2 regions of the Bradyrhizobium sp. UFLA03-84 genome follow, and region 2 is predicted to be linked to the other one. Evidence: predicted binding sites of a transcription regulator. Region 2 holds the regulator's gene; the other holds the start of a gene.
The links. Region 2 encodes LexA, which represses DNA repair genes until DNA is damaged. Its sites were predicted from a motif close to TGTTCNNNNTGTGTTCNG; they were not measured.
Positions count from the first base shown of each region.

Region 1: a site for LexA is predicted at 1,277-1,294, ahead of recA (recombinase RecA). Genes of this name have one in related genera too.

Region 1 covers NZ_NSJY01000017.1:299,904-305,128, reverse strand. Annotated here, with positions in the region: gene recA (recombinase RecA) at 1,399-2,487, shown strand; gene CK489_RS34100 (hypothetical protein) at 2,749-3,522, shown strand; gene CK489_RS34095 (acyl-CoA thioesterase) at 3,528-3,965, opposite strand; gene gcvP (aminomethyl-transferring glycine dehydrogenase) at 4,189-5,225, opposite strand, start outside.
Region 2 covers NZ_NSJY01000015.1:182,693-187,917, reverse strand. Annotated here, with positions in the region: gene CK489_RS29545 (ComEC/Rec2 family competence protein) at 1-228, shown strand, start outside; gene CK489_RS29540 (hypothetical protein) at 225-452, opposite strand; gene CK489_RS29535 (hypothetical protein) at 614-1,042, opposite strand; gene lexA (transcriptional repressor LexA) at 1,297-2,001, opposite strand; gene CK489_RS29525 (molybdopterin molybdotransferase MoeA) at 2,246-3,457, opposite strand; gene CK489_RS29520 (HAD family hydrolase) at 3,483-4,121, opposite strand; gene CK489_RS29515 (response regulator) at 5,132-5,225, opposite strand, start outside.

The sequences.
Region 1 (5,225 bases), on a different contig from region 2:
CCCTATAGAAACTCGTTATGCCCAAGACCGTGCATCGGGCTCAGCAGTCCTGCCGAGAACGGCCCAAACATTCCGGCTAAACGATTTAGGACACTCTAGGATTCGAATTAGGATCGGGGGCTCAAATACGGACAGTACCGAAATCTCGGTGCTGGCCTAGTTAGGACAGTCGCAAGAACAAACTAGGACACCTGCATTCGCTCGCGCCGGTCGTCCCTCTCGAGACGACCGGCGATGAGCTGGGCCGGGCGTCCCGTGCTGAGTGAGATAGCCGACCCGGAATCGCTGGTAGCACGTACCGTCGTTTCGAAGTCGGGAAAAAGTGGCAATTTCTGTGGATGGATGGAACCGCGGTGTGCTAGGCATCAATCATCGGGGCTTGTCCCGGTATTTTAGTTGATGCATAGGAAAAAACTCCCACCCCCGGCCTTAAAAGCCGGGGGATTTTTCGTAAATGCCGAAGAGCCATCTGAGATCCGAACGCATGAACAATTTGGCGCGCGGCGCGCCTGTTCATAAAGAACGCTACCCGCTATCGGAAATTAGGACACAGTGAGGGGTACCCCGGGATCGCTATCGCCGATTGCCACTTTTTCCCGGTACCGTGTAGAGCGCGCTCTGCACGGGCGTGTCTGAACGGCTCCGGTGCGTTGGCCCCGTGCCCACAGGGACATTGCCGGAGCCGTTCACCTAGGTCCCTCGCTGGGGCCGTTTCTTTGGGGCAGAATCAGGATAGTGGGTTAGTGCTCCACGTTGCTTTGAATGTGCATGTCAAAGCGGCGTAGGCTGCCAACTGAGGCGGCCTTACCTGCGGGCTAAAGCGGCAGTTTGCTCGGCGCGTGCACGCTCTGCCGCTTGGTCTGCCAGCCGGTCATACTCGACGGCAATGCGAAACATCCGTTGCTTGGACTCTTCGTCCCAGAAATGTTCCGCTTTGGTGCGGGTCTCTTCGGCCCGCTCTCGCCAATGCCTCGGATCATTGAGGTGTGAGCTACCCATCTTCCTCACTCCCGTTACCAGGTCGATAACCCTGACCGGGAGCGCGTGGTTCCACAGCGTGCTAGGAACTCCCGTTCCCCCACGTAGCATCCCCCGGGCCATTCCTTGCGGAGAACCACGTAGGGAACGAGTTTGCCGCCCTATAGGAACTCGTTATGCCCAAGACCGGGCATAGTCTCCGTAGTCGTACTGAGAACATCGCCCAACCAATTCAGGCCACTGCGATTTTCAAACCAGGCCACTGAGGTCGGAAACAGGCCAGCGCCGAAAGCTCTGAAAGAACATATTGCGAACATAGAACAAACGTGGTACGAGATTCCTATCAACAACGCTTTTCTGCCGATCTCATCCGCCCGTTTGTCCCGCTAGCGAATCCTCGCCATAAGGAGCACATCCCAAATGTCCGCCACCGCACTGCGTATCGTCGAAGGATCCTCCATGGACAAGTCCAAGGCCCTCTCAGCCGCGCTCTCCCAGATCGAGCGCCAGTTCGGCAAGGGCTCGGTGATGAAGCTCGGCAAGAACGACCGTTCGATGGATGTCGAGACGGTGTCGTCGGGATCGCTCGGGCTCGACATCGCGCTCGGCGTCGGCGGCCTGCCGAAGGGACGCATCGTCGAGATCTACGGGCCGGAATCCTCGGGCAAGACCACGCTGGCGCTGCACACGGTGGCCGAAGGCCAGAAGAAGGGCGGCATCTGCGCCTTCATCGACGCTGAACACGCGCTCGATCCGGTCTATGCGCGCAAGCTCGGCGTCAACATCGACGAGCTCCTGATCTCGCAGCCCGATACCGGCGAGCAGGCGCTGGAAATCTGCGACACGCTGGTGCGCTCCGGTGCGGTCGACGTGCTGGTGGTCGATTCGGTCGCCGCGCTGGTGCCGAAAGCCGAGCTCGAGGGCGAGATGGGCGATGCGCTGCCGGGCCTGCAGGCGCGCCTGATGAGCCAGGCGCTGCGCAAGCTCACCGCCTCGATCAACAAGTCGAACACGATGGTGATCTTCATCAACCAGATCCGCATGAAGATCGGTGTGATGTACGGCTCGCCGGAAACCACCACCGGCGGTAACGCGCTGAAGTTCTATGCCTCAGTTCGCCTCGACATCCGCCGCATCGGCGCGATCAAGGAGCGCGACGAGGTGGTCGGCAACACCACCCGCGTCAAGGTGGTGAAGAACAAGCTGGCGCCGCCCTTCAAGCAGGTCGAGTTCGACATCATGTACGGCGAGGGCGTCTCCAAGATGGGCGAGATCCTCGACCTCGGCGTCAAGGCCGGCCTCGTCGAGAAGTCCGGCGCCTGGTTCTCCTATGACAGCCAGCGGCTCGGCCAGGGACGCGAGAATTCCAAGGCGTTCCTGCGCGCCAACCCTGACATCACCACCAAGATCGAAGCCGCGATCCGGCAGAATTCCGGCCTGATCTCCGAACAGATCCTCGCCGGCACGCCGGAGCGCGACGCCGACGGCGAGGAGCCGACGGAAGAGTAAGGCTCAATCATTTCGCTGCAAACGGGCGCTGAGGACGTTGAGTTGCCGACGTCATCGGCGCCCGTTTTGTTTTGTGTTGCGTTCGGCGAGGTCTGGACGATGAAGCGTTTGATTCTGACTGGTTCCGGTATCCGTCTCGCGCGCTCAGGTCTGGCAGAAGCGGTCATTGAATTTCGCTTTCGCTTCGTTTGGGGCCGTTGCCCCCGGTAGAAGAGTTCGAAGATTATTTTGGCGCGCGTTCCAGCCAGGTGTTCATGGAGATTGTTCTCCGATGAAGTCCGGGCTCGCAGGCACCTTTCGCTCGTCGAGTATTGCGAACCGTATGACGTTGTCGAGCTCTGGTTCGAACAATATCCGAACGATCAGCTGCAGCTGGTCTTCCTTCTGGCTTTTTTCAGATATCATCCCGAGACAGCGGCCAGGTTGAAGTTGCGTCTTGTTGATTTCGATCTGACGATGCCGGCTGAAGAGATACCCGAACCAGAGGATGTGTCGACGGTCGACGTCGGCCCGGTCGAACTCAACACCGGAAGTGCGATCTGGTCGGCTTATCGCGCAGCCACCCCAATGCCCTTTCTGGATTGCCTGCAGAGTGACCTTAGCTCACTGCCATTTCTGAGGTCGGCGCAGCTTGCCTTGGTTGCAGAATTGCCCTCCCGCGCGACGGGGCTTGGCGCAACTGAAATGCGACTTCTTGAGCTGATCGCACGTTACGACGGCTTTTCAGCGCTTGGACTACTTCATCGTCTCTGGCGCCCCGGAAATGTGTTCGGAGAACTCGAACTTTTCTCATTGCTCGACGGCCTCACGGATGGTCCGTCGCCTGCAGTGACTGATCTCGAACGACCGCAGAGCAAAAGGAGCTGGCACGCGCGCTACGCCGCAAGCTATCCGCGGCTGACCGAGTTCGGCGAAGCGATCATCGCGCACCAGGAAGACTTCAGCAGCCATAACCCGATCGATCGCTGGTGGGGCGGCACGCACCTCACCAACGACAATCTCTGGCGCATTGCTCCGACGCTGACCAAGCCGTAGTCAATTCAACCCGGCGCCAGCGCCTTCTCCCGGCTCGCGATCAGCGCCCGCAGGTCCTCCGTCACCGCGACCGATTGATGGGTCGTCTGGTCGGTCGCGACCCAGATGATCTCGCCGGTGGCGCGCAGGTCGTCGGAGCCCTTGGCGAAGATCGCGAGCGCCAGGTTGATCGAGGAGCGGCCGATCCGCGCGACCCGGACGCAGACCTCGATGTCCTCGTCGAACCGGATCGGCGCCTTGTACTCCACCACCGATTTCACGGTGTGGAAGTCGATCCCGGTGCGCGCCACCTCGCCGAGATAGTCGTAGCCGAGTGCGCGGAAATACTCCGTGATCGCGGTGTCGAAATAGGTCAAATAGTGGGCGTTGAACACCACGGCCTGCGCGTCGACCTCGGAATAGCGGACGCGAAACGGGAAGTGAAACCAGAATTCCTCGCGCATGTCTCCTCCTGCCGCGGCGTCGGTCGCTCCCGCGCATTCCCTGCCATAGCCGAATCGCGGACCCGTTGGCTCTACCCGTCCTACCCACTGGATCTAGTGCCCGCGGATGACCAGTCGCCCCAATCCCTACTGTGCATGGGGTTGTTTTCGACGTTTTGACCTGGACCTCGTGGCAACCATCCCCGGTGGATGGTTGCCACGACATCCCGCAACAGAGGCCGCGCTACTCCGCGGCCTCCGCGTAAGCCTCGATCGGCGGGCACGAGCACACCAGGTTGCGATCGCCGTAGACATTGTCGACGCGCCCGACCGGGCTCCAGTATTTGTCGGACCGCGACACGCCGGCCGGGAAGCAGCCCTCGGTGCGGGTGTAGGCTCTGTTCCAGGCATCATCGGCGATGTCGTGGACGGTGTGCGGCGCGTGACGCAGCGGCGAGGCCTCGACCTTCCAGCGCCCGTTCTCGATCTCCGCGATCTCGCTGCGGATCGCGATCATGGCGTCGCAGAAGCGGTCGATCTCGAACTTCGATTCCGATTCCGTCGGCTCGATCATCAGCGTGCCCGCCACCGGGAAGCTCATGGTCGGCGCGTGGAAGCCGTAGTCGATCAGCCGCTTGGCGATGTCGTCGACGGTGACGCCGCTGCTCGTCTTCAGCGCCCGCGGGTCGACGATGCACTCGTGCGCGACGCGGCCGCGCTCGTTGCGGTACAGCACCGGGAAGTGCGGCTGCAGCCGTGCGGCGATGTAGTTGGCGTTGAGGATCGCCACTTCGGTGGCGCGCGTCAGCCCTTCGCCGCCCATCATCAGGATATAGATGTAGGAGATGGTCAGGATCGACGCCGAGCCGAACGGCGCGGCCGACACCGGGCCGATGGCGTGCGCGGTCGCCCCATCGGTTGCGGGATGACTCGGCAGATAGGGCGCAAGATGCGCCTTGACGCCGATCGGGCCCATGCCGGGGCCGCCGCCGCCATGCGGGATGCAGAAGGTCTTGTGCAAATTGAGATGGCTGACATCGGCGCCGTAATCGCCGGGCCGCGAGAGGCCAACCTGCGCATTCATGTTGGCGCCGTCGAGATAGACCTGGCCGCCATGCGCATGCACGATGTCGCAGATCTCGCTGATATGCTCCTCGAACACGCCGTGGGTCGACGGATAGGTGATCATCACGGCGGCGAGATTGGCCGAATGCTTCTCCGCCTTGGCACGGAGATCGTTGACGTCGACGTCGCCGCGCGCATCGCAGGCGACCACCACGA
Region 2 (5,225 bases):
TCCGTGATCGACGCCGAGCGGCTGCGGCGTCACGGCGCCCTGATGCTGCGGCGGATCCGGGACGGCTATGCCATCGATGCGGTCAAGCCGGGCGGGGTCGACCGGCCGTGGTCGCCGGCAGTTCCCGGCGACGGGGAGGCCGAAACCACGCTGCGCCCGCCCGCCACAACGCCACGGCCCGCCGTCGACGCGACGCCGTCCGAGGCAGATCTGCAAGGTGAGGATTAGCCGGGATCGAGCGAGGTGCCGGAGGGCAGCTCGAACAGGCCGAGATGGTATTCGTCGGAGTCGGGGCCGCCGTCGGGCTTCTTGACGAGGGTGAACACCGCCTCGGGAAACCGCTCCCAGACCTTCAGGTCGTCAGCCGTGACCGTCAGCCAGCCGAACCGGAACATGTAGCGGCCCGGTTCCGTGACGCGTCCAGCCTTTTGCCATGTGACCTTATCGACCACTGCGCCGGTTTCCGTGAGTGCACGTCCTCCGTGCACGATCATGCGGCAAGCCGCCCGCCGACGCAAATCTCCTTGTGCGCCCCGGAACCCGGCGTCCGGGGTCGCTCGAAATCGCTTAGGTCATCCGCCGCCGGATGGTTCATTCCGCGGCGACGATGCGTTCAACCCAAAAACAGCGACGCGAATGCGGAGGGCCGCCGCTCCACAACCTTCGGCTTCTGCTCGACCTGCGGATGCAGCGCCGGCAGTTGCAGCACGCTGACGCGCTGCCCCTCGACGAGCTGGGTCACCAGCACATGGCTGCCGTCGGGGAATTCGACCGCGTCGTGATGGCGATCGGGAACGTCGGGCTCGACTTCGTTGAACACGCCGACGCGGAAGTTCATCGTCTTGGTCCAGATCCAGCGGCTGTCGTAGCGAACGTTCTCGGCGAAAGCGAGCTCGGTGCCCGGCAGCATGCAAACCGCGACGGTCGGATCGTTCTCCGAAGCAAAGCCGCGGGTCGACGTGCCGCGGAAGGTCGTCGTGATCAGCGTCTCTCCGACAATGGCGGGGCGCGATGCCACGGCGTGCAGACTATAGTCACACATCGGATGGCTCCTCATTTCGAGGTAGCGACCCGTGCCTCTCCTTGAGGCATAGGGCCTCTACCAGAGTGGACGATAGCGAACGAGTCTCTGCTCGTTTCTGGGCGATTGTACGACTGGTCCGCGAACGCTCCGATCACAAACACGCGACGCTGCGCGAGAGGTATCGGAGCGCATCGGGCAGGCCGCACGTTACGCTATCCTTCAAGGAACGATCCGATGTGTTGCTCGTTCCTCGCCGCCGCAAGTATTTGCACTCAGTACTTGCGGTAGAGGCCGATCAGCTTGCCCTGGATGCGAACCCGGTTCGGCGGCAGGATGCGCACTTCATAGGCAGTGTTGGCCGGCTCCAGCGCGATCGACGCGCCGCGGCGGCGGAAGCGCTTTAGAGTGGCTTCCTCCTCGTCGATCAGCGCCACCACGATGTCGCCGGTGTTGGCGACGTCGTTGCGCTGGATCAGCGCCATGTCGCCGTCGAGGATGCCGGCGTCGACCATCGAGTCGCCGCGCACTTCCAGCGCATAGTGCTCGCCGGCGCCGAGCATGTCGGGCGGCACGCTGATGGTGTGGCTACGGGTCTGCAGCGCCTCGATCGGCGTACCGGCGGCGATCCGGCCCATCACGGGGACGGCGACCGGACGGTTGCCGTCGTCCTCGGCGACCGGGGGCGTGCTGGTGCGCTTGCCGAGGGTGCCTTCGATGACGCTTGGCGTGAAGCCGCGGCGACCGTTGCCGCCGCCGGCGGAGAGCTCGGGCAGCTTGATGACTTCGATGGCGCGGGCGCGGTTGGGCAGGCGGCGGATGAAGCCGCGCTCCTCCAGGGCGGTGATCAGGCGGTGGATACCGGACTTCGAGCGCAGGTCGAGTGCGTCCTTCATTTCATCGAAGGACGGCGGCACGCCGGCCTCTTTCAGACGTTCATTGATGAAACGCAGAAGTTCGTACTGTTTGCGCGTGAGCATCTCGAGTATTCCCCCCGGTTGATAGCGTCGTTCGATTCCGAGACTCTTCAGTGGGGCCTGCAGGCCGGGCCTGACCTCAGGAGCATGCTGCTTGTTGCAAGCGCTCCCCGGCGGCTTCCCGTTTGTAGACACCAGTACTCGAAACAAATCATGAACGGACACTATATGTTCGATATGTGTTCCGCAACCACTTAATTTCAGGTGAACGTATCAAGCAACGCACCATGAGCGGGCCGCGCAGGCCTCACTCCGGCAGCGTCAGGATCTCGCATTCGCTGCCTTTGGGCGCAGCGGGCGCAAACGGCGGACGCACGAGAAGTGCCCGTGCCGCAGCGAGATTCCCGAGCAGCGACGAGTCCTGCTGCATCACGGGCGTTGCGATCAGCGCGCCGTCTTCGCGCTCTTCGAGACGCGCGCGCAGATAGTCCTCGCGCTGGTCGTTGGCGGCGAGGTCGCGGCCGAGCAGGGCGCTCGCGCGGACATGATGAATCACTTTTCGGCCGCTCAGCGCCCGAATCAACGGCACCAGAAACAGGAAGGCGCAGACGTAGGAGGACACCGGATTGCCGGGCAGGCCGATCACCCGCATCGCTCCCAACCGGCCGTGCATCATCGGCTTGCCGGGCCGCATCGCGATCCGCCAGAACGCCATCTTGACGCCCTCGGCCTCCAGCGACTGCTTGACCAGATCATGGTCGCCGACCGAGGCGCCGCCTGTCGTGATCAGGATGTCGGCACCGCTCTCGCGCGCCCGGCGGATGCCGGCCGTGGTCGCCTCCACGGTGTCGGCGGCAACCCCGAGATCGACGGTCTCGGCGCCTTCCGCCCGCGCCAGCGCCCGCAGCGCGTAGCCGTTGGAATAGACGATCTGGCCGGGACCGGGCCTTGAGCCGGGCATCACCAGCTCGTCGCCGGTCGCCAGCACCGCGACCTTCGGCCGGCGGCGCACCGCGAGCTCCGGATAGTTCATGGCCGCGGCGAGCGACAGGGCACGATCCGACAGCCGGCTGCCGGCGGTGAGCAGCACGTCGCCCTCGCGGAAGTCGACGCCCGCGGCGCGGATGTGCCGTCCGGCGGCAGCCGCCTCGGTTATCGCAATGTGGTCGCCGTCGACCCTGGTGTCCTCCTGGATGATGACGGCGTCGGCGCCGTCGGGGATCACGCCGCCGGTGAAGATCCGCACCGCCTCGCCGGTCCCGACCGTCCGCTCGAACGGCCGGCCGGCGGCGACTTCGCCGATCACCTTGAGCCGGGCCTTCAGATCGGCCGCGTCGGCGGCCCGCACCGCATAGCCGTCCATCGCCGACATCGGCTGCGGCGGCTGGGAGCGGAGTGCTGCGAGGTCACCCGCCAGTGTGCGATGGTAGGCGGCATCGAGCGCGACCATCTCCTGCGGCAGCGGCTCGGCGCCGGCGAGAACGGCGGACAGGGCATCGGCAACCGGCATCAGGGCCACGCTCAGAGCTCCTCAATTCCAGGGTTCATTCCCGGGAGTCAATTCCAAGTGCAGTCAGCGCCCTTGCCACGTCATCCGTCGATGTCACGTGGATGGCATGAAGGCCGCGCGCCCGCGCACCCTCGATATTTGCAGTCAGGTCGTCGAAGAACAGGATCCGCGACGCCGGCACGCCGATGGCTTTTACCACATGATCGTAAGCCTCGGCGTCGGGTTTGCGAAAGCCGATCGTCGAGGACAGGAACACCTTGCGGAAATGGCCGAGCAGCTCGGCATGGGCGACCGAGAAATGCGCGATGTGGGCCGGATTGGTGTTGGAGAACGCGTAGAGCGGCATCCGCTTCGCGGCGGCCGCGAGCAGCGGCGCGATGCCCGGCATCTCGCCGGCGAAGATCGAATTCCAGCCCTCGAGGAATTGCGCGTCGCTGAGGCCGATGCCGAGCGACTGGCGCAGGTTTTCGAAGAACGCCGCGTCGTCGATCCGGCCGATCTCGTGATGCTTGAAGCTGTCGTCGACGACGAAGCGGCTGGCGAGGTCGGCCGGCGCGCAGCCGGCATGCTGCGCCCAGTGCGCCATCACCTTGTCGAGGTCGATGTCGAGCACGACGCGGCCGATATCGAACAGCAGCACGTCCACGGTATCGGGGGAGAGTTGCGAGGTCATTGCATGAAACCGTGTACGAGAATTGCGGGCAGGCGGCAATGTCCCCGATTTGTGCGGCAGGCATGCGACCGGAATGCTGAGGTTGGTCCGAGCTCGGTCCATCTCATGCGGGGGCATCACCCGCGAAAGCGGGTGATCCAGTATTCCAGAGGCAGCGGTGCTTGAGCCGGGCGATGGCAGCGAAGGATGAGGTGGGGCAAGAATCCCTCCACGCGTCGTCCCGGCGAAAGCCGGGACCCATACGCCGCAGCAGATGTTATTGAAGGGACTCGTCGTTCCGACATGGCGTCGCAATTTACATTTGGGGTTATGGGTCCCGGCTTTCGCCGGGACGACGGCGAGTGTGTGTTTTCGCGCGAGCCACATATCCGCATTCTCGCGACAGACGATACTGAACTAAATTTCGGATAAATCGAAATATCGTGCTGCGGGAGGCTTGCGCCGTCAGGCAACTCAGTGGCTGGCGTTACCAGCTTTCGGCATGCCGAGCGCAGACCGCTCACATCCTGGATAGCGCCAGACCGAGATAGGCGATGAGTGCGCCGGTGCTGAGAATAATGACGACGAGCGCCTGCTCAGAACGTGCCTGCAAGGTTTTCCGGGTCACGGCGACGACGCTCCTTCCTCGAAAATCATTCTGTCCAACTCACATCGATGAGGGTCCGTTCCGGTTCCTGCCCGGGAACTTCGATGAAACTGGCCGGCACTTCAGTCCGGAAACGAGCAACGCCGCCCGCATTGAAATACGGCGGGCGGCGTTGGTTCTAGCCCCAGGAGGAATGGCAAAATCCTGACCAGTACGGATACGGACGAAAGCGGACCAGGGTTCACGGTTTTGGCCCCGTACGACTCCGGTCATCCGAAGGAGCGGGGCTATGCGCTGCGAAAGGGTCTAGGATGATGTGACTGAGTTGCTCTGGCCCCGGCGACCCCCTCGCTGGGGTCCTTTCTTTGGAGCGCCGATCTCGATGAGCGCCGGACTGCATCGCCAAGTGGCGCCCGATGCGGTCTCATTGTTCGCGCAGATCGAGTTGCGTCAGGATGCCCTGCCGCAGCGCGAGGCGGACCAGTTCGATGTCCGTGCCAACGCCGAGCTTGTCCTTG